DNA from 4 places in the Siminovitchia jepli genome. Region 1 is predicted to be linked to each of the others. Evidence: riboswitches for the same ligand, from Rfam matches in the RefSeq annotation. Region 1 holds a riboswitch; each other region holds the start of a gene.
The links. Region 1 has a riboswitch for S-adenosylmethionine ahead of AB1L08_RS16975 (PLP-dependent aspartate aminotransferase family protein). Riboswitches for the same ligand answer to the same signal wherever they lie in the genome.
Positions count from the first base shown of each region.

Region 1 (5,585 bases):
TTATCCAGACCGGAAATCGCCCGCAATAACGTGCTCTTTCCGCAGCCGCTCGTACCCAGTATTCCGATAATCTCACCCGGTTTTGCAGAAAAGGTGATATTCCGGACTGCTGCTTTTCCAGCGAATGTCCGACTGACATTTTTCAATTCCAAGCTCATCTTTTACCCCCCCGAACTACGACTTCACAAGCCGGTCCTGCCAATGCAGTGTCCGTGTTTCAATGACTTTAAGAATCCAGTCGGTCAATTTTCCAATGATGGCGAACAAAATGATACTTGCAATGATCGTCTCTGGTGAAAGGGTGTTTTGCCCAAGGACAAGCAAGTATCCCAATCCCTGACTGGCCCCCATCAATTCTGAAGCGACAACGAACATCCAGCCCAAGCCCAAGCCGCTGCGCAGCCCTACAAGGAAGGAAGGCAATGATGCAGGCAAAATCACTCTGGTGACCAGCCGGAATGTACTCAATCCGTACATTTTTCCGACTTCGATCAACTTCCGGTCCACTCCTGCAATTCCGCTGACGATATTCAAGTAAACCGGGAAAAATACCCCGACTGCAATCATCGTCACTTTGGAAGGTTCCCCAATCCCCATCCAAAGGATGAACAATGGCACCCATGCCAATGATGGAATCGAGCGGAAAGCCTGAATCATCGGGTCAAACAGATATTCCGCTTTTTTATAAAAACCGACAAACGAACCAAAAACCACTGCCACAGCCGTTCCTAATATGAATCCCAAAAATACGCGATAGGTTGTGATGCCCACGTGCCCCCATAAGGAACCGTCCTGCGCCATTTTTTGAATGGTCGCCAGTATCGTGGATGGGGCTGGGAGTTGATACGATGGAAAAATGCCCAGGCGGCTTAACGCTTCCCACGCCACTACAAGAATGATTGGCAGTAAACTTCCAAGTATAACCGGCTGAAGGTTCCGCTTTTTTATCCGGACTTTTTTCTGTTCTGCAGGTCTTTCAGCGACAAGGGCGGACGCTAACTCTCCTTCATGCTTTGCCATTTCACTTCTCTCCTGCCCGAGTTTATTTGCCTTCAATTGCTTTTTTTGCAAATGACGGATCAATAAGATTTGAAGTCAATTTTTCAAGATCGGCTCCTGAATCGATGACATCGCTCTCTTGTAAAATTTTACCCGCTTCAATAAGCGCTTTGCGTTGAACATCTCCTGGCACAGGTTCTGAAAAATCGTTGCGTTCAAGCTGGATACGTGCAACATCCTCCGGAATGCTTGCTTCTTCCGCCAACAGGTTTACGGCTTCTTCCGGATGATCAAGCACCCATTGCCTTGCCTTCTCGTAGGCTTTGATCACACGCTGTACATATTCAGGGTATTTTTCAGCAAAATCTTCCCTCACGTTTAAAAATCCGTACGTATTAAAATCAGGATTGCGGTAAAACAGTTTTGCGCCAGTTTCAATTTCAAGGCGGGCCATATGAGGGTCAAGCCCGGCCCACGCATCGACTGATCCATTGGTCAGTGAAGAGGCTCCGTCCCCATGCTGCAGATTGACAATCTCCACATCATCAACCGACACACCTTCTTTATCTAAAGCCCGAAGCAGGAAAATATAAGGATCTGTCCCGAGTGTCGCTGCCACTTTTTTTCCTTTTAAATCTTTTACCGATTTAATGGTGGAATCCGCACTTGTGACAAGTGCTGTCCATTCCGGCTTATTGGCGATATAGACATTTTTAATCGGCGCTCCATTTGCCTTGGACATCAATGTAGCCGCTCCCGCAGCCGATCCGAAATCAACACTGTTGCTGTTCAGGAATTCCAGGGCTTTATTGCTTCCCTGGCTTAATGTCCACTCAATCTCAATGCCGTCATCTTTAAACTCATCTTCCAAGAAACCGAATTTTTTCAAAACCAGGCTTGTCGGCGAGTAGTAAGCATAGTCCAGTCTGATTTTTTCCGGTTTTCCTTCCGATTTGGCACTGGATGAGCAACCGGAAGTGATGAATAAACCAAACCCCAAAATGCTGATTGCTAAAATGGATGTTATTTTTCTCATGTCGTTATTCTCCTTTTAAATCTCACACGCATAGGTGGAGATCGTTCCTCTTAATCTTTGTGCTTCTTTGTACGTACACCTGTTGTGGACGACCGGAATTCCGGCATCCCTTGCTATTGCCGCAGCCTCTGGAGATATGACGCCTTCCTGGAGCCAGAAAATCCTCGGCTTCACTTCAACTGCCTCTTTTGCGACGCCAATTGCCGCTTCCGGACTTCTGAATACTTGAACAACGTCGATTGGGAATGGAATGCTTTTTAAATCCGGGTAGGCTTTTTCACCCAATATTTCAGTTTCCCTTGGATTGACAGGCACAATTTTGTAACCTAACCGCTGCATTTTGCGGGCCAAGCGGTAGCTGGGCCTTGCTTCTTTTCCGCTTAAACCGACAATGGCCAATGTTTTTTGACGGTTGACTTCCTGTCCATTTTTCAATACTTTTTCAGTTGCGGAGTTTAATGCCCAGCGGATAACCCCCTCATCATTGATCACAATGGGTTGGTTTCCTCCGCTACCTATACCTGTTGCTTTACTCAGCGCTTGATCAAGATCGTTCTGAATATCGCGAAGCGATTCAATCCCAACCGACAAGCGGACAAGCGATTCGGTCACGCCTGTTTCTTCCAGCTGCTCTTTGGTCAGCTGCTGGTGTGTTGTGGAAGCCGGATGGATGATAAGTGATTTCGCATCTCCGACATTTGCTACATGCGACCACAGCGAGACGTTGTTGATCAAATCTTTTCCAGCTTGTTTTCCACCTTTGATGCCAAATACAATGATGGAGCCAAAACCGTTATTGAATATTTTTTTCGCCAGTCCGTGCGAAGGATGGCTTTCAAGCCCCGGGTAGGATACCCACTCCACCGCCGGATGACTTTCCAGGTATTCCGCCAGCTTGGCGGCATTTTCGTTATGGCGTTCAACCCGTATATGCAAGGTTTCCAATCCCTGTATCAGCTGAAAAGCATTTTGCGGGCTTAATGCTGCACCGAAATCGCGCAGCAATTGGACCCTTACTTTTGTAATAAATGCCAATGTTCCGAAATCAACGGCATATCGAATCCCGTTATAACTTGAATCAGGCTCTGTAAATTCAGGAAACTTTTCCGTGTTCCAGTTGAAGCGGCCTCCGTCAACAATGACGCCGCCAATTGATGTACCATGGCCACCTATCCATTTGGTTGCCGAATGGACAACGATGTCAGCCCCAAGCTGAAGCGGTTTACAGACATGCGGAGTTGCAAAAGTATTATCGACAATGAAAGGCACTCCGGCTTCATGGGCAATTTCAGCCACCGCTTCTACATCCAGCACCTGCAAGCCGGGATTTCCAATAATTTCCCCGTAAACGGCTTTTGTTTTATCAGTGATAGCCGCTTTAAAGTTTTCCGGGTCGGTTGGATCGACAAACTTGACATGGATCCCGTAGCGCGGAAGTGTTACAGCGAATAAGTTATATGTACCTCCATAAAGATTTGCCCCAGCTACAATCTCATCGCCGGCGCTTGCCAGGCTCAGAATGGATAACGTAATGGCGGACATTCCGGATGATGTTGCCACCGCTGCCACCCCGTCTTCCAGCAATGCCATTCTCTTTTCAAAAACATCCACTGTCGGATTTCCGATGCGGGAATAGATATTTCCCGGCTCATCCAAAGCGAATAACCGTTCAGCATGCTCGGTATCATGAAAAACAAAGGAAGTCGTTTGATAAATGGGAACCGCCCTCGATCCTGTAGTCGGATCCGGTGCCTGCCCTCCGTGTAATGCCAATGTTTCAAGATCATACGTTGCGTTTTTTGCTGTTGTCATTTTCGTTTCCCCCTCATTCGTTAAATAAAAAAGCCCTCTTCGTAAGAAGAGAGCCGCTTATCATCGATTTTCTCTTCTTATCTTTCAGGAGTTGCCTCCTGCAGGAATTAGCACCTTATTAAGCCGGAAATTTCTGCTTAATGGTTGCCGGGCATCATCGGGCCAGTCCCTCCGCCTCTCTTGATAAGAATCTGCTATTCAATTTTTTTAAAATAAAAAACCTCTCACGAAAGATGAGAGGGTGTATCTTTAATTTCCTCTTATCTTTCCGAGCAAAACGCTCAGCTGGATTTAGCACCTTTTAAGTAGCAAACTTAAGGTTGCCGGGTGTCATCAGGCCAGATCCTTCCACCGCTCTTGATAAGAACTTATTGAATTGGTTTGCTGAATGGTTAATAGCAGTCTAGCACGGGAATTTTTCGTTGTCAAATGTTTTTTTTAGTTTTCCCATTATCTTAATTGGATTAGGCAGCTGGTACGGCTCTTGAAGAATGCATTAGCCCTTTTTCATTGCGATCATTCGAATGCGCTTATAATCCGCTTCCCATATGCCGTCTTTATATAAATCCGGCTGAATCTTATCTTTTATTTTTTCATAAATTACTATTTTTTCTTCTTTAGAAAATTCGGGGAAAAAGTCATTTGCAAAACCATCCAGCCAATGTAATAATCCTTTTTCTCCATCCGGCAACACGGTCGGTCTATGAAAATGATGAGCATATTGCACGTTAAATCCGTACCGCTCCAGTAGAGCACTATATTCCCCTATACTGGGGAAATACCAAGGGTTTCTCTTCGTTGCATTCACGCCATATTCTTGATAAAGCACCTCTTCTATTCCCCGAATGACGGTTTGGACATTTCCCTCCCCGCCAAATTCCGCTACAAAGCGGCCGCCAGGATGTAGTGCGAGCCCAATGGATTCGACCACTTTCTCAGCGTCTTTCATCCAATGAAGGGCTGCATTTGAAAAAACAGCATCATACTTTTCATTTGTTCTAAAGGTTTCACCATCGCCAACTATGAACGGGATTGAAGGATATTTTTCACGCGCCTTTACAACCATTTGGGTTGATGCATCCATTCCTGTCACCATGGCACCGGACTTGGAGATTTCATAGGAAAGATCCCCAGTTCCACAGCCCAAATCAAGGATTCTCTCTCCCTTTTGCGGACGAAGCAGCTCTACGATTCCCTTCCCGAAATGAGATACGTAGTTAAGTTTATCATCATACAAATCTGCGTTCCATATATTTTCAGAGCACATGTCATTACACCTCTCCCAATGGACATCAGGTAGTTCTGTATTCGTTAATGCTTCCATTGAAATTTTCTATAAAAATACCATAAAAACAGTAAATGAAGCAACAGGGCATACAGTCCATACAGGCTGCCCCATGTTGTTCCTTTTGGACCAAAAAAGGATACAACGGTGCGGCAATTCCGCCAGTTTCCGGCCGCCTGTATGTTCATTCAACACAGCTTTTTTACTTGTAGAGCCAAAAAGGCGGAAACAACCACCAGCACTGCCGTAAAGCCTGCTACTCCTGCCCAGCCAAAGTGTGACCAAAATAGGCCGCCTGCAGAGCCCCCGATACTCGACCCCATATAATAGGCAAATAAATAAAGTGAGGATGCCTGAGCGATATCATGTGTTGCAAGCTTGCTTACCAAACCGCTTGCTACCGAATGGGCGCCGAAAAAACCGAATGTCAAAACGACAATTCCCAGCACTTGA
Region 1 covers NZ_JBFEGN010000066.1:7,033-12,617, reverse strand. Annotated here, with positions in the region: gene AB1L08_RS16990 (ABC transporter ATP-binding protein) at 1-158, opposite strand, end outside; gene AB1L08_RS16985 (ABC transporter permease) at 175-1,020, opposite strand; gene AB1L08_RS16980 (aliphatic sulfonate ABC transporter substrate-binding protein) at 1,043-2,035, opposite strand; gene AB1L08_RS16975 (PLP-dependent aspartate aminotransferase family protein) at 2,051-3,847, opposite strand; SAM riboswitch class I at 3,922-4,037, opposite strand; SAM riboswitch class I at 4,105-4,214, opposite strand; gene AB1L08_RS16970 (class I SAM-dependent methyltransferase) at 4,344-5,114, opposite strand; gene AB1L08_RS16965 (MFS transporter) at 5,321-5,585, opposite strand, start outside.

Region 2 (5,585 bases), on a different contig from region 1:
TGGACCGTTTGAACAAATTGTTTGGACAGAGCCGTTTTCGGATTGGCAAAAATATCATATACATCAGCCAATTCGACGACCTTGCCATTTTCCATGACGGCTACCCGATGGCAAATATCCCGGACCACTTCCATTTCATGTGTAATTAAAATAATGGTGATCCCAAGCGTTTCGTTGATTGTTTTCAACAGTTGCAAAATTGACTTTGTTGTTGTCGGATCAAGCGCTGAAGTAGCTTCATCGCACAGGAGTACTTTCGGTTCATTGGCCAGTGCCCGGGCGATGCCGACCCGCTGCTTTTGACCGCCGGATAGCTGGGCAGGATAGTGATCGCCGCGATCGGACAGCCCGACCATCTCCAACAGTTCCGGGACACGCTTCTTAATTTCTTCTTTCGTCTTGCCCGCCGCTTTTAATGAAAAAGCGATATTGTCAAAAACGGTTTTAGAACTGATCAAATGAAAATGCTGAAAAATCATGCCGATCTTTTGGCGTTCTTTCCGGACATCCCGATCCGACAATGCCGTCAAATCTTTGCCGTCGATCAAAATCTTTCCTTCTGTCGGCCTTTCCAGCAGATTCAAGCATCTGAGCAATGTGCTTTTCCCGGCACCACTGTAGCCAATAATCCCAAAGATCTCCCTCTGGCGAATGGTCAGATTGACATCATTGACAGCCGTCACATGTTTGTATCGTTTCGTCACATTTTCAATTCCGATCATTCATTTGCCTCCTTTTCCACTTGATAAGGCGGTTTTACGTACCCTTTTGCCTTCTTGTTTGTAAAGTCCAAAAATTTATCTGAGTGGTAAGCTTTCTCCAATGCTTTTGCGAATGGTTTATCAACATCTTCTTTTCTGAGCGTTACATAAATTAAATACCCTTCCGGTGTTTTTTCGATTTCAACCGCTTCATCCAGCTTCAATCCTGAAGCAAGCGCAAAGTTTCCGTTTATGAAAGCAAAATCTGTGTCTCCCAGTGAACGCGGTGTTTGGGCCGGATCGATTGGCTTGATTTTTAAATTGAGCTTATTTTCCACGATGTCTTTTTCAGAGACGACTGTTGGATCGGCCTCTTCATTCACTTTGATCAAACCGAAATCTGCAAGCATATTCAGGGATCTGGCCAAGTTGGTCGGATCATTCGGCATCGTCACGGTCATGCCTTCCTTTACATCATCCAAAGACGTATGCTTTTTGGAATAGAGGGCAATGGGAGCTGTCGGCACCGCATAAGGCGCAACCAGGTCCATGTCATGGTCTTTATTGAACTGCCCGAGGTATATTCTGTTCTGGAACAGGTTGGCATCTATTTCCCCTTCGTTTAAAGCGACATTGGGCTGAATATAATCATTGAACTCAACGATTTTCACTTTATATCCGTCCTTTTCAAGGATCGGGATAATGCCTTCCCGCAATTGGTCACTGTACGGACCTGCAGTTGCACCGATGGTAATTTCTTTCTTATCCTCGTTGGCTGCAGTGCTTCCGCACGCTCCTAACACCAACAGGCTGAAAATTAGACTAATGGTAAGCAATGTTTTTCTCATTCTGATGTTTCCCCTTTAATGATGAATTGTTAGTATTTAAACAGCGCCCTTCCGGACTCTTCCTTGAAGGAAGCGTATTTTTCCGGATTCTTTTTATCGTGATTCTGACGGGATGGAAAGGATCCGCTGCAAAATATTCGTAACAACGGGATACTTAAACCTCCCGCTATTTCCCGGCTTCCTTCTCGATTCCCCGGCAATTCTTCTTTGTTTTTCGGAATGATCACAAATAGCTGTCTGATAGGATGATCCGCTGCTTTTGAATGGGCCGCCCCCATCTGTTGGGTCAATTTGCTGCCAAAACGATCCAACTAACTTTTCATATAAAAATACTTGGTTATTAAACGAAATCTGTACTGCTTCCACATGGCCGATTAATCCCGGTGCATGCCTGTTCATACGTCGGGTTCTCAAACGTCCCGCCAGTATAACCGGAAACCACTTTCTCAATCCCCGGCTGAGTGTCAAATGGTTGGATCATGCACCAAAAACAGCCGCTCGCAAAGGTTGCAAAAGTTCCGCGTCAGACATGTTTATTCTCCTTTTTTCCATTTAAAAAACCCCTTGATCAACACAAATATGCCTTTAGCAAGCAAATTTGCGCAAATCAAGAGGCCTCCGGTTGTCCGGTCAGCTTCCCAGTATATTCATCATGTATCATGCTGGAAACCGCTTCTTTTCGATCCGGTTGATCTGAACAATTTTCCCTTCGTGAACCGTTATTTGCAGCTCACCGAAACGCAAATTGCCGAGGGCTTCCGCAATCACTTTCAACTTCTCGTTATCTACTTTTACTTTTTCCCCCATTCCTCTCAGCTCCTTTGATTGTAAATCGCCCGATATACAAGAAAAAGACCCCTTCACAATAAGAGGTCTCCGCTTTTAATTAGAATCATCAGCTTTGCCTCTTATATATCAGACTTTTAAAAAATCTGCTGGAATTGGCACCGTTTGAATATATAAAAGTATATTCAATGGTTGCCGAGGCTTCACCGGGCCAGTCCCTCCGCCTCTCTTCATAAGAGTATGAAATAATGAAATTGTCATTTGGAACGTTGAAACCTATTTTATTCCGAAATGTTTTGGCTGTCAACCAATTTTTTCAATTTTATTGCTTTGGGCCTCCAAACTTTTGTACCATTTTTTGCTATATGGCCCACGACGGTCGTTTCGTGTGCCCATTCCTTGATCATTTGAACTTACAACTAACCGCCAAAGGGTCATTTGTGCTGCCGTGAAGCCATCGGCCAATCTCTGAAAGAAAGTTTATCGGTACAACGACGTATCAGCTGTGGTGTGGTATAATCTATATCATTATTTTATCTAAGGGGATGCTCGAAATGGAATCATTGGCACATCAAAAAGACGGAATATTTCCTTCGGTCTGCTCTCTTGATTGTCCGGATCAATGCGGACTGCTTGTCCATAAAAAAGACGGGAAGATCGTAAAAATTGACGGAGATCCCAACCATCCCATAACGAAAGGAAGCATTTGCAACAAAGTGCGGAATATGGGAGCCCGCCTTTACGACGAAAAAAGATTAAAAACACCTTTAAAGCGTGTTGGAGAAAAGGGCGAAGGAAAGTTTATCCCGATCAGCTGGCAGGAGGCCATTGAGACGATTTCCGACCGCTGGAAAAAAATCATTTCGGAGGAAGGTCCGGAATCCATTTTGCCTTACAGCTTTTACGGAAATATGGGCAGGATTCATTCAGAAGGAATGGACAGGCGCTTTTTTCATCGTCTCGGTGCGAGCCAGTTGGAGCGGACGATCTGTTCGGATGCCGGAGCTGTGGGATATAGGTATACGATGGGCAGCAGTTTTGGCACGGATCCCGAAGAAATGACGGAAACAAAATTGTTTGTTTTTTGGGGAATCAATGCTGCAAGTACGAATATGCACCAGGTAATGATCGCACAAAAAGCGAGAAAGCAAGGGGCAAAGCTCGTTGTCATAGATGTCCATAAAAACCGGACCGGCCGCATGGCGGATTGGTTTATTCCGGTTATTCCGGGAACCGATGCGGCATTGGCGCTGGGCATCATGCATGTATTATATAAAGAAAATTTAGTAGACCGGGAGTTTTTAACAGAATATACAGTAGGGTACGAGGAACTGGAGCACCATGTAAAGCAATATGACCCTCAAGTTGTCTCTGGCATTACAGGAGTTCCGGCGGAAGATATTTATAAACTTGCCCGTCTGTACGGTTCCACTGCCCCCTCCATGATCCGGATCGGCAACGGGCTTCAGCACCATGACAATGGCGGCATGATTGTCAGGACCATTGCCTGTCTTCCGGCTTTAACGGGCCAATGGCTGCTGAAAGGCGGAGGAGCAGTGAAATCAAACTCGGCTTACTTGAATTACAACACGAGGGCATTGCAACGGCCGGATCTGCAAAAAAAGCCAACCCGCTCGATTAACATGATTCAATTGGGGCAAGCCCTGTTAGAGACGGAAAACCCGATCCGATCCTTATTTGTATATAGCAGCAATCCTGCCGTCGTTGCTCCGGATTCCGTCAAAGTCAGAAAAGGATTGCTGCGTGATGACCTCTTCATGGTCGTCCATGACTTGTTTTTGACGGAAACGGCGGCGTATGCGGATATCGTATTGCCGGCAACGTCCTCCTTTGAAAATACGGATATATATACATCTTACTGGCATCTCTATTTGCATTTACAGGAGCCGGTCATTCCTCCTTATGGAGAAAGCAAGTCGAATGCGGAAGTGTTCAGGCTGTTGGCGGCAGTAATGGGATTTGATGAAGAAGCTTTTAAAGACAGTGATGAAGACATGATCCGCCAGGCGATCAGTGATGTGCCAAATCCTTATTTTCCTGACATTACATTGAAAGAACTTAAAGAAAAACGCTTTGTCAAAGCACGTACTCCGGAAAACCGTTTGAAGCGTTTGAACACACCGAGCGGAAAAATTGAATTGTATTCGAAAAGGATGGAACTGGATGGGCACCCGCCGCTGCCGACGCACATACCGTTGAAAGAGGAAAATTCGGACTATCCTTTTCTATTCGTGCCCGGCCCGAACCATAACTTTTTAAACTCCACTTTTTCCAATAACGAAAAACATGTCAGATTGGAAAAATCACCGCAGCTGTTCATCAACCAGGAAGACGCGCTGCGGCTTGGCATTGAAAACGGTGATTGGGTCCGCATCTGGAATGACCGGGGAGAATGTGAATTGCCGGCATCTGTCGGGGATCAGGTTCTTCCAGGCGTTCTGGTCACCCAAGGCCTCTGGGCCGATGCCCATGGAGCAAAACGGCTTGTGAATGCCTTGACACCGGACCGGGAAGCTGACATGGGCGGCGGCGCCGTGTTTTTCTCAGGAAAGGTAAATGCAGAGAAGGTGGCTGCAGGAGATCAACTGAAGACTGGTAAAGAATGGAGTAAAGCATAAGTGCAAAGAATGATGCCCTTGGTTTCAAGGCTGATCAGGCACCAAGGGCTTTTTACAATGCAATGCCTCTTTCCAACCGGACACTACAGGTTTCCAAAAAGCTTTTTCATATACGCAGTTACGGCGTCTTCCCATTTTTTCTGCCAATTCAAACGAAAGAAGCTTGCCCCGGTTCTGCGTGCAAAAAAATCTTCGGGCGTCATTGCCATTTCGTACAGCACAGCGTAATGAACAAGCAATTTAATTGCCAACGGCAGTTCTTCGTCCGGCAGAACTTTTTCCTTCATCGATGCAACCATATCTGCGTTTGTTCCATATACCGCCGCAATTGTTCGTGCCTCCTCTTGACGAAGGCCAATTTCCCGAAGTTTTCGGCTTCTCTCATCAATAGACTTTTCATATTCGGCCGGATTCGTAAAATGTCCGCCGGAAAGGCGAAGATTTCTTGTTACGCATGGTCCGCTTTGAATCCCCTCTTGCTCAAGCTGTTTTGCCAGCATATCTGTTGCCGTTTCAGCCATTTTTCTGTAACCGGTCAGCTTCCCTCCCACAATCGTGATTAATCCGGTATCTGACACCCAAATTTCGTCTTTGCGGGATATCTCGGACGG
Region 2 covers NZ_JBFEGN010000007.1:30,138-35,722, reverse strand. Annotated here, with positions in the region: gene AB1L08_RS05300 (methionine ABC transporter ATP-binding protein) at 1-722, opposite strand, end outside; gene AB1L08_RS05295 (MetQ/NlpA family ABC transporter substrate-binding protein) at 719-1,549, opposite strand; partial or broken gene msrA (peptide-methionine (S)-S-oxide reductase MsrA) at 1,579-2,030, opposite strand; gene AB1L08_RS05285 (YezD family protein) at 2,207-2,356, opposite strand; SAM riboswitch class I at 2,455-2,574, opposite strand; gene AB1L08_RS05280 (molybdopterin-containing oxidoreductase family protein) at 2,890-4,974, shown strand; gene AB1L08_RS05275 (glycerol-3-phosphate dehydrogenase/oxidase) at 5,058-5,585, opposite strand, start outside.
Region 2: it holds a riboswitch for S-adenosylmethionine, as region 1 does, so the genes downstream of both, AB1L08_RS05285 (YezD family protein) here and AB1L08_RS16975 (PLP-dependent aspartate aminotransferase family protein) in region 1, are expected to answer to the same signal.

Region 3 (5,585 bases), on a different contig from region 1:
AATATTCGGATGAAATTGCTTGGCAATCGATACGATCAGTGACGAGTCAATTCCTCCGGACAGGAAAGATCCGACAGGCACATCGCTTCTCATATGAAGGTTAACCGAGTCAAACAGGACATCCCGGATCTCTTTTATAAAATCTTCCTCCGTGCGGTGGCCGGCGGGGGCAAAGCTTGCTTTCCAATAACGGGATATTTTCATCGGCTCTCCCGGTTTTTTTGTAAAATAATGGCCAGGCTCCAATTTTTTAATATCTTTCGTCATTGTGTCCGGTTCTGGAACGAACTGGAAAGTCATGTAATGCTGCAAGGAATCCGCATTTAACTCGCTGGCTTCCATCGCAAGCAAAATGCTCTTTTTCTCGGAAGCAAAAAAGGTTTCCCCCTCTCTTTCCAAATAGAAAAATGGCTTGATCCCAAACGGGTCACGCGCGCCAAACAGCTCCTGCTTTTCTTTGTCCCAGATGGCAAAAGCAAACATGCCGCGCAAATGCTCGACCGCTTTTTCCCTTAACTCGCTGAACAAGGCTAGGATAACTTCCGTATCAGATTCTGTTTCAAAGGACACCCCTTTTTTTACGAGTTCCTCACGCAATTCCACAAAATTGTATATTTCACCATTAAAGATGATCCAGTAACGTTCATTTTCAAATGAAAGGGGCTGGCCTCCACTTTCTATATCGATAATGCTCAACCGCCTGAATCCAAACCGGATATGGTCATCGGAATAATAACCTTCGTCATCCGGACCGCGGTGGATAATCAAGTCGTTCATCCGCTTTAATACTTGTTGCTCTGATTCGTTTTGTTCTTTTGCATGTTCATGGATGCAACCGATAAAACCGCACATTTTGTGTCACCTACTCCAATTAAATTCAAGCCATACCTTACTTATATTAACATTATTTTCTCTTTATTGGCAGAAAAAACATATCAAAATTTGTATCAAAAAGTCAAAAAGAAAGAGGATGACCAAATGCGGACCGCTCCAGCATAATTGCATTCGTCCGGTGTTTAGCCCATTTCAGTTCGAAAACGGTTTTGCAACAAGCCAGCTCTTCCTTTCTCATATTCTTTCAACAGTGTTTGCACAATTTCTTTCGTTGTTTCCATTTTCTTGACATTGGTGACCCCCTGGCCTGCGGACCAAATTTCACGCCATGCCTTTACATTAACCAAATGTGACAAATCCACTTCGTCTTTCGACGTTAACGATGCTGGGTCAATTCCTTCTTTGATCAGGCTGGGAATGAGAACATTCGCATGAACGCCGCTGAAAGCATCTGTATAAAGAATGTCTTCTATCGTGGATTGCAGTACCATGTTTTTATATTCATCATTCGCATTGCTTTCTTTCGCTGCCAAAAAACGTGTTCCCATGTAGGCATAGTCTGCCCCCATCACTTGTGCCGCCAACACATCTTTGCCTGTGGAAATCGATCCCGACAAAATAATCGTTCCGCCAAAAAATTCTTTTACCGCTGCGATGAACGCAAATGGGTTGAGTCTTCCCCCATGTCCCCCAGCCCCGGCACACACTAAAATCAAGCCATCGATTCCTGTTTTGGCTGCTTTTTTGGCATGGTCAATATTGGCTACATCCGAATAAATAAGTCCGCCGTATCCGTGCACAATATCCTTTACTTCTCCGGGATGTCCAAGGGATGTAATGACGATCGGCGGTTGATACGTCCGGATGAGTTCAATATCCTCATCATATCTTTTATTTGCTTTTCTGTGACAAATAAAATTCACTGCCCAAGGCATGCCTTCCAAATTTTTATGTACTTCTTCCAGCCATTGTGCACACACGTCAGCAGGACGGGCATTTAAAAGCGGAAAAGATCCAATGACGCCGGCTTTCCCTGCTTCAATAACCATTTTGGGTGTGGACACTAAAAACATCGGCGCCACGATGACAGGAAGTTTAAGCATCTTCCATCACCTCCGGAGTCCCGTTGCCCTCAGTTTCATAAAATAAACATTCCATCAATTCAGCGAAGATGTGTTCCCTTTTCATCCTGATTCCCCCTCGTAGAATTTTCCTATAAATCATTCTCCCACAACAAGAGCCAGCGTCAACCCATGCAGGTTTTTCCGGCTCCTTTTTGACTGCAAAAAACGAAGCCGCATATTCGCAGCTCCGCTATTTTTAAAACAATCCTTTTAATGAAGCGAAACGGGCAATCGCTTCAGCTTTATCTGTTCTTTCCCAAGGCAAATCGATATCCGTCCGTCCAAAGTGCCCGTAAGCAGCCGTTTGTCTGTAAATGGGACGGCGCAAATCAAGCATTTTAATAATGCCTGCGGGGCGGAGATCAAAGTTTTCCCGAATCGCTTTTACCAATATTTCTTCATCCACTTTTCCGGTTCCAAAGGTATCCACCGAAATCGAAACGGGCTGCGCAACACCAATTGCATACGCAAGCTGAACTTCACATTTATCGGCAACCCCTGAAGCCACAATATTTTTGGCAACATATCTTGCCGCGTACGCTGCAGAACGGTCTACCTTCGTCGGATCCTTCCCGGAAAAGGCGCCGCCTCCGTGACGGGCATATCCTCCATACGTATCGACGATAATCTTTCTTCCGGTTAATCCTGCATCCCCCTGTGGACCTCCAATGACAAATCGTCCTGTCGGGTTGATAAAATATTTTGTCTGATCATCAATCAATCCGGAAGGAACGACTGGCTGAATGACATGTTCTTTTATGTCATCCTGAATTTGTTCAAGTGTCACTTCGGGATGGTGCTGGGCCGAAATGACAATCGTGTCCACACGTACCGGCTTTCCGTCCTCATTGTATTCAATGGTTACTTGTGTTTTTCCGTCGGGACGCAAGTATGCTACCTCTTCATTCTTGCGAACTTCTGCCAGCCTCCTTGAAAGCTTGTGAGCCAATGAGATCGGAAGCGGCATCAGTTCTTTCGTCTCGTTGCATGCATAGCCGAACATGAGGCCTTGGTCCCCTGCTCCGATCGCTTCAATTTCTTCATCGCTCATCTCGCCTTCCCTTGCCTCAAGGGCAACGTTGACTCCCGCGGCAATATCGGGAGATTGCTCATCAATCGAAGTAATGACCGCACATGTTTCGGCATCAAAGCCGTATTTTGCCCGCGTATAACCAATGTCTTTCAAAGTATCGCGAACGATTTTTGGAATATCCACATAAGTAGATGTTGTAATTTCCCCTGCCACCAAAACAAGTCCGGTTGTTACGGACGTTTCACATGCCACACGGGCATTTGCATCCTCGGCAAGGATGGCATCCAATATGGCATCAGAAATCTGATCACAAATTTTATCCGGATGTCCCTCAGTAACGGACTCAGATGTAAATAATCGCCGGTTTTTGGACATCAAAGCTCCTCCTTTAAACAATAAATGATGAATTAAACTGAACATTCTCCTATCCATTTGAAACACTTTAATACGAACATGCCAAAAAAGCAAAAAACCTTTCCCGCAGCAAATGTTGAGGAAAGGTTTTTTTCGTATTCCGAGCCTTTCACTCTTATCGTCCAAGGCTTTTGGCCTTGCTACAGGTAAGCACCTTTCTATTCGCCAAGCACAGTTGCTTGCTCATAGCAGGTTGCCGGGCTTCAACGGACCTGTTTCCTCCACCATCTCAGGATAAGAGTATCCATTCATTATAAAATCATAACTTAAATGATAAAATGATGTCAACGGGGAACCCTTAATGATTATAGAAAGTTGCTGAAATGGACAGAAAGCACTTTATATATTTTTTTCATCCAAAAGCGCCCTTCATGGCTTTTTTGTAAAAAAGCTCAAGGCGCCTGTATCGGCAGAAAATATAAGGCAAATGGCCGAGGAAGACTTGACTTGAATTAGTGATTAGCCAACTGTCAATATTATCCACTAAAAAAGCAAAAATTTCATAAATAATAGACGCCCCGCCCCGCTATCAGGAGGGAAAGTCCTATCCACTGGGTCGTATGACCATCTAAGCGACCTGTTTTACAAAACCATCAAATTCGGGCTCTTTTTAACGCGTCTAAGTGACTGGATTGTCGATTTTAACTTTTTCGGGCTCCAGGAAACACTCCACGTGGCCGAAGCGACGGATTTTCAACCTTTACGGTCACTTAGAACCTCTCTACGTGACCCAAATGACGGACTTTCACCCTTTACGGTCACTTAGAAACTTTCTACGTGACCCAAATGACGGACTTTCAACCCTTACGGTCACTTAGAGCCATTCTACGTGACCCAAATGACGGACTTTCAACCCTTACGGTCACTTAGAGCCATTCTACGTGACCCAAATGATCGATTTTCACCCTTTACGGTCACTTAGAAACTTAATTTACAGGAAAAGCGCCTTGCTAAACGCAGACAAACAAGACGATTTCCAATAAGGCAGCTCGCAAGCGACGAATAAGGAAGCAGCTTGGGAAAACGAGGGGCTAGGTGCTGGCGCATTAAGTCGCCACGTCCTGTGACGCCGGCGGGACCAGGACGTCCTGTCCATCGAGCCAGACACAGAAAAGCTTCTTTTGAACCCAAAATTTTCTGAGCAAGTTATACTTTACTTATCAAAAAAGGGTATACAACAAGAAACGCCCCATCATGTTCATGAAATATTCAAAATTAGTATAGACTATTCATTTAAATGTGTTATACTAATTCTCAAGTGGCTAAAACTTAAAAATCATAAATAAAGGAAGGGTAAGGAATGAGTTCAATAGGCATCAAAAGCGAATTAACTCAATTAATAAATGGGCAAAACGTTCATTTGCAATTATCAGTGCCTCAACTGGTCGAAAAAGTATTGAACCGCAACGAGGGAATTCTTACTGCATCCGGTGCTGTCCGTGCTGAAACTGGAAAGTATACGGGCCGTTCCCCAAAAGATAAATTTATTGTCGAGGAGCCTTCTGTAAAGGACAAAATTGATTGGGGCACTGTCAACCAGCCCATTTCTTCTGATGTATTTGAAAAGCTCTATACAAAGGTAATCCAATATTTACAATCAAGAGATGAAATTTTTGTATTTAAAGGATTTGCCGGGGCTGATGAAAAATACCGTTTGCCGATTCAAGTCATAAATGAATATGCCTGGCACAACCTGTTTGCCCATCAGCTGTTTATACGCCCTTCCGCGGAAGAACTTGCAAAACATCAAACTGAATTTACTGTTGTTTCAGCTCCAGGCTTCAAAGCGAACCCTGAAGTTGACGGCACAAAATCAGAAACATTTATCATCGTGTCATTCGAACGCAAAATTGTTTTGATCGGCGGAACAGAATATGCAGGAGAAATGAAAAAATCCATCTTCTCTGTGATGAACTATGTTCTCCCGGAGGCGGACATTTTATCGATGCATTGCTCGGCCAACGTTGGGATCGAGGGCGATGTAGCGCTTTTCTTCGGACTTTCCGGAACAGGAAAAACGACGTTATCTGCGGATCCAAATCGCCGGCTCATCGGGGATGACGAGCACGGCTGGTCTCCAAACGGAGTCTTTAATGTGGAAGGCGGCTGCTATGCTAAAACGGCAGGTTTATCGGCAAAAAAAGAGCCGCAAATTTATAATGCCATTACATTTGGGTCGG
Region 3 covers NZ_JBFEGN010000006.1:45,403-50,987, forward strand. Annotated here, with positions in the region: gene asnB (asparagine synthase (glutamine-hydrolyzing)) at 1-852, opposite strand, end outside; gene AB1L08_RS04825 (NAD(P)H-dependent flavin oxidoreductase) at 1,017-1,937, opposite strand; gene metK (methionine adenosyltransferase) at 2,155-3,366, opposite strand; SAM riboswitch class I at 3,518-3,646, opposite strand; gene pckA (phosphoenolpyruvate carboxykinase (ATP)) at 4,706-5,585, shown strand, end outside.
Region 3: it holds a riboswitch for S-adenosylmethionine, as region 1 does, so the genes downstream of both, metK (methionine adenosyltransferase) here and AB1L08_RS16975 (PLP-dependent aspartate aminotransferase family protein) in region 1, are expected to answer to the same signal.

Region 4 (5,585 bases), on a different contig from region 1:
CCTCCACGTCGTCCAGCGAATGGACCAATACCGCTGAATCGACGGGAATAAATGTAAGTTGTTTTTCATTTTTCACGATGTCTTCAAGCATATAATCCCCCGACTTCGCATCATCCAGCTCAATGATCCCGTTGGCTGCAAAGAGCTCGAGTGCCCGGGAAAAATTTACAGGATCTTTCGGCAATGCCACTTTGGCGCCATCGGATAGCTCATCAATGGAATCGATTGCTTTTGAATAAACACCGAACGGTTCAATATGAACACCTTGCACATTAACCAAATCCAAACCGCTGTCTTTCTTGAATTGATTCAAATATGGCGTATGTTGAAAGAAGTTGGCATCCAGTTCCCCATCCGCCGTCTGCTGGTTTGTCTGAATGCCATCAGAGACTATTGATATATCCAGTTTCACGCCTTCTTTTTCCAATTCCGGCGCGATATATTCCAAGATTTCTGCATGCGGTGTAGAGGAAGCCGCAATTTTCAATGTAACGTTTTCTTTTTTGGCAGCCGTTTCTTTTCCTGCTCCGCATCCCGCCACCAACCCCAAACCCATAACGGCCATTAATGTGATGAAACCTTTTTTGAAGTTCATTTTTCAACCCCCATTTTTTTATTACAAATCAAACCTGTAGCATTTAATCCGGCGATTTTCTTTATGAATATCATGGCAAGGATCCCGGATAAAACCAAATTGTTCGTACAGCCTGACGGCCTGCTCCATGGAATCGGTCGTATGCAAAAACACACTTGAAGCGCCAAGTTCTTTGACACATGACATGGCAGACCGTAAAAGTTCCGTACCCACACCAAGCCCCCTTGCCCGCGGGTGAACGCCCAAAAAGCGGATAATCGGTGATTGAATTTGTATTTCCCAATCTTTGTAGGCTTTTTCCGATGACGAAAATAATTGGAGGGTGCCAACAATTTCCTCCCCCTGTTTTGCGATCAACAGGATTTCTCTATCCGGATGATCAATGGAAGCGATCAGCTCCATCACGTATTCAGACCACCTTTCCGGTTCAAATACTGATTCGAATTGGCGATAACATTCCAGCAACAATTTTCGGACGGCTTCCCTTTCGCTTTCCTCCATTTCCTTGATCGTGATGGTTTGATTGAATAATCGGGCCATGATGACCTCCTTTTATATTACTTTACCCATCAGAATACTACGTTTTAGGGTAAAATTTTTATCGACTGTTCCAAGCCTCTCTTGGCTCTTCCGGCGGCTATTGGACGAAGCAATTCAAAAGACCGGACCCGCTCCTCTTCTTTTCGGATTGGTGTATGAAGGATAAATTCATCGACTTCGTATTGATAATGTATTCGTTCCAATTCCCCCTTTACTTGCTCGGGAGTTCCTGCAATCATATCTGCTTTATGCTCCTCCACTTCAAAAGCTTCCACTGCCTGCTTCTTAAAAGCTTCCACCTGTTGATAGGACTGCACGGTCAATGTCCGGCCGCTTTCAATCGTTATTTTGTAAAGGCTGTGTTCAGCAGCGATCTGCTTTGCTTCTTTTTCGCAAGGTGCCGCAAAAACGGCAACGGCTGCCATAAAAGTGCCTTCCGGATACAGCTTGCGGTAAATACGGGAAGTTTGCGCCAATGATTCTTCACTGCCTACGAGAAACTTCGCAAATACAAAATGCACGCCCAGTTCCGCCGCAAGCCTGGCACTTGAAGCACTTCCGCCGAGCAGAAAAATTTCCGGTTTTACAGGCGGCTTTGGCAACGCTTCGATTCCGGAGAGCGGATGTGCTTCCTCCACGGAATGATCCAACAGCTTTTTTAAAAAAGTAAGCCGTTCTTCAAAATGGATTCCATCATGTTGAGTACCGTGCTGCAGTGCTTTTGTAGAAAGCGGCAGTCCGCCGGGCGACTTTCCAACCCCAAGGTCTACCCGTCCCGGTGAAAGGGTGGATAAAACGTGAAAATTTTCCGCGACCTTAAAAGGGCTGTAATGCTGGAGCATAACGCCCCCCGATCCAACCTGAATGGCGTTTGTCCTGGCGAGTAAGTGTGAAATTAACACCTCGGGTGATGAGCCCGCTACGTCCCCCATATGATGATGTTCGGCCACCCAGAAACGGGCATAACCCCATTGTTCCGCTTTTTGGGCAAGCCTTATTGTATCCTGCAAGGCATCAAATGCCGTTTTCTCTGGAAAAACCGGGCTTTGATCAAGAATTCCAAGCTTAAAACTCATGTACTTTCTGCCTCCTCTTTTCATGAAAAAAAGCATCCTCCCCATTCATCATCATTGAGAAAGATGCCTTTAGTTGTCTAATCGGCCGCCATATTCATTTGTCTGCTTTCATCATTGGGCTTTCCTCTGCTTCCCCTTTGCCTTGTACCGCTTTTTCTCAGTCGCATCAATTTGTGTGATTTCTCCATCGTGTACCGTAATGACCAACGAACCATATTCAATCTTTTTCAACGCTGAAACAATGTCCTCAATTGTATTTGTTTCAACCTTTGCCATTTCCACCCCTCCATTAAAAAAACCCCTTCTTACACAATAAGAAGAGGTTTTGGTTTAACATTTTGTTCTCTTCTTATCTTTCAGGCTTGCAAAAAGCCTGCTGGAATTGGCACAGTACCGGACGGTCTGTTGCCGAGGCTTCAAAGGGCCAGTCCCTCCACCTCTCTGGATAAGAAATCAATTATTCAGTTGAGTACGTCTGCTTTGGCGTATTTATATCCTATCCCACAAAAAATTTTCTGTCAAGGATGAATTTTACATTTTTACAACTAAACCCATAAGTTCAGTGCGTTTTTTATTCAAAAAAAAAGCACCCTGGATGCTTTTATGGCTCATGATTGATTTCTAGATCCTGCTCCTCTTCGGCAGCCTGCATTTTTTTATAGCCGATTTTTGAAATCCAAATGCTGATTTCATACAAAATGAGCAATGGCACGGTTACCATCATATGTGAAATTAAATCTGGAGGCGTAATAAACGCTGCGATCACCAACAAAATAAAGTAGGCATATTTTCTCACCCGCACTAAAAACATCGGTGTCACAATACCCAGCCTTGTCAAAAACAAAACGACGACCGGAAGTTGGAACAAAATTCCGAAAGGAATGGTTATTTGAAAAAGAAACTGAAAATATTCATTAATGCCAATTGTCGTCTGGATTTCCATGTTGCTTGATAAGCCAAGCATAAACCGGATTACAAACGGAAACAGAATAAAATAAGAAAAAAGGACGCCTGCTAAAAACAGCATAACGGAGACCGGTATATAGCTGAGCGTTGCCTTCCGTTCCTTCTCCAAAAGCCCCGGACTGATAAAGGCCCACAATTGATACAAGATGACGGGGGAAGTGAAAATAAACGCCAGCACAAACGTCATTTGCATAAATACTTTAAACGGATCCGTTACCCGGAACGCATTCATCGTAATGTCCTGGGCAGCACTTGCATGCTGGAGCAGTTTGATAAGCGGCTGTGATATAAAAAAGCTGACGATGACAGCCAACACAAAGAAAACGACTATAATGACAAGCCGTTTTCGCAATTCCTCTATATGATCGATGATCGTCATTTCTTTTTGACTCATAGTTTGTCCATCCTATCAAAGATCGCCGTCTTTTTTCTTGTCCTTTTCATCATCTTCCGCCAAACCTTTCGTCGCGTTTTTAAATTCACGCAACGTGTTGCCCGCAGCCTTACCAAGTTCCGGCAACTTCTTCGGCCCGAAGATCAATAAAGCGACAAGTCCAATCAAAATTATACTTCCTGCACCTGGACTCACTGCGGCCACCTCCTTATAGTTTTATTTTAATGGAAACCCGTCCTTTTAGCTATTAAAAAACGTTTATGGTTGTGAAAATTCCGTGTCATCAAGAGGATAATGTTTCAAAAAGTAAATGAGTGACTGCAGTTCCACCGCCAAATCAATATGATGGACACGGATTGACTCCGGTACGTTCAGCCTTGCAGGGGTGAAATTCAGTATCCCCTTCACACCCGTATGTTTAATCCGGTCCGTAATGGACTGGGCGGCACTTGCCGGTACAGTCAATATAACAACGGCCACTTCTTCTTTGCCCAACCTCTCTTCAAGCTCAGCCAAATCATAAATCGGAACATTTCTGATCTCTTTCCCGATTTTGTTTTGGTCGACATCGAATGCCATTTCGATTTTTGTATTGTTGTTTTTCAAGAAATTATAATTCAAAAAAGCCGTTCCCAAATTTCCTACACCAATTAACGCAACTTTCGTCACCTCATCCTGGTCAAGCGTCTTGCGAAAAAATGACAGCAAGTAATTTACATTATACCCATATCCTTTTTTTCCAAGCGCGCCAAAATAAGAAAAGTCCCGCCGAATGGTAGCGGAATCGACTTTCACCGCTTCACTCAATTCGGCCGAGGATACGCGCTGCTTCCCTGATGCGTGTAAATTTTTCAAAAATCTGTAGTATAGCGGGAGCCGCTTTGCAGTTGCCTGCGGTATTTTTAATGTTTCCTCATTCATATTCAATCCTCCATGCCAAGAAAGAAAAAGCACTTCAATTCTTCAGTTTCATGGGTTCCACGCACAGAAACGAAAAAACCCTTATTCCGTTTCACGATGATAATCTTTACTGGATACTCCGCCCGTTTTTTCCATTAAAAAAGTTGGTCCGATCACCATTCCCTTATCCACAGCCTTGCACATATCGTAAACAGTGAGAGCAGCTGCCGAAACAGCGGTCAATGCTTCCATCTCCACTCCCGTATTTCCGATTGTCTTAACTTCAGCAGTTATTTCCAAGATTTTATTATTCTCAGATCCTTCCTTCCAATCGAAAGAAAAGTTGATTCCTTTAATCGGGATCGGATGGCACATCGGGATGATTTCCCATGTTTTTTTCGCGGCCATAATCCCGGCTACTTGCGCAACCGCAAGGACGTCGCCTTTTTTTACTTGCTGATTTGCAATCAGTTCGTAAATATGGTCGTTCACTTCAATGCTCGAACGGGCAACAGCAGTGCGGACTGTTTCCGGTTTTCCGCTCACATCCACCATTTTTGCCCTGCCTTCCTTGTTAAAGTGCGTTAATTTATCCACGGCCAAACACCTCTTTATCATTCTACACTATTTCGTGTATACTGTCTGTCTTTGCAGCGCAAAAAATCCGATTGTCAAATATCGTTAACATACGATACACTGTCTATAATTAGGGGTGGAAAATATGCTATTACTTCAAGTTCAGCAGCTTTCAAAGTATTTTGGGGCTGATATGGTCCTTTCAAATATAAAATTGGAAATCCGCGAAGGGGATCGGACAGCCCTTGTCGGAAGAAATGGCGCCGGGAAATCTACCTTGTTAAAAATCATCGCCGGAGAATTGTCACATGATTCCGGCCAGGTCATTAAACCGAAAGATTTGACGATCGGGTATTTGGAGCAGCATACAGGCTTGGAATCAGAATTAACGATTTGGGAAGAAATGCTTTCCGTATTCACGAAAGTCCGGACAATGGAAAATGAACTGCGGCAAATCGAACAAAGGCTTTCCGATCCTGCTAATTATGAACAAGAAGGGACCTATAAACGGCTACTGGAAGAATACGACGGGCTCCAG
Region 4 covers NZ_JBFEGN010000036.1:20,956-26,540, forward strand. Annotated here, with positions in the region: gene AB1L08_RS12690 (MetQ/NlpA family ABC transporter substrate-binding protein) at 1-595, opposite strand, end outside; gene AB1L08_RS12695 (GNAT family N-acetyltransferase) at 617-1,135, opposite strand; gene AB1L08_RS12700 (MsnO8 family LLM class oxidoreductase) at 1,180-2,211, opposite strand; gene AB1L08_RS12705 (YezD family protein) at 2,323-2,487, opposite strand; SAM riboswitch class I at 2,558-2,663, opposite strand; gene tatC (twin-arginine translocase subunit TatC) at 2,813-3,571, opposite strand; gene AB1L08_RS12715 (twin-arginine translocase TatA/TatE family subunit) at 3,587-3,766, opposite strand; gene AB1L08_RS12720 (redox-sensing transcriptional repressor Rex) at 3,830-4,492, opposite strand; gene moaC (cyclic pyranopterin monophosphate synthase MoaC) at 4,574-5,068, opposite strand; gene AB1L08_RS12730 (ABC-F family ATP-binding cassette domain-containing protein) at 5,193-5,585, shown strand, end outside.
Region 4: it holds a riboswitch for S-adenosylmethionine, as region 1 does, so the genes downstream of both, AB1L08_RS12705 (YezD family protein) here and AB1L08_RS16975 (PLP-dependent aspartate aminotransferase family protein) in region 1, are expected to answer to the same signal.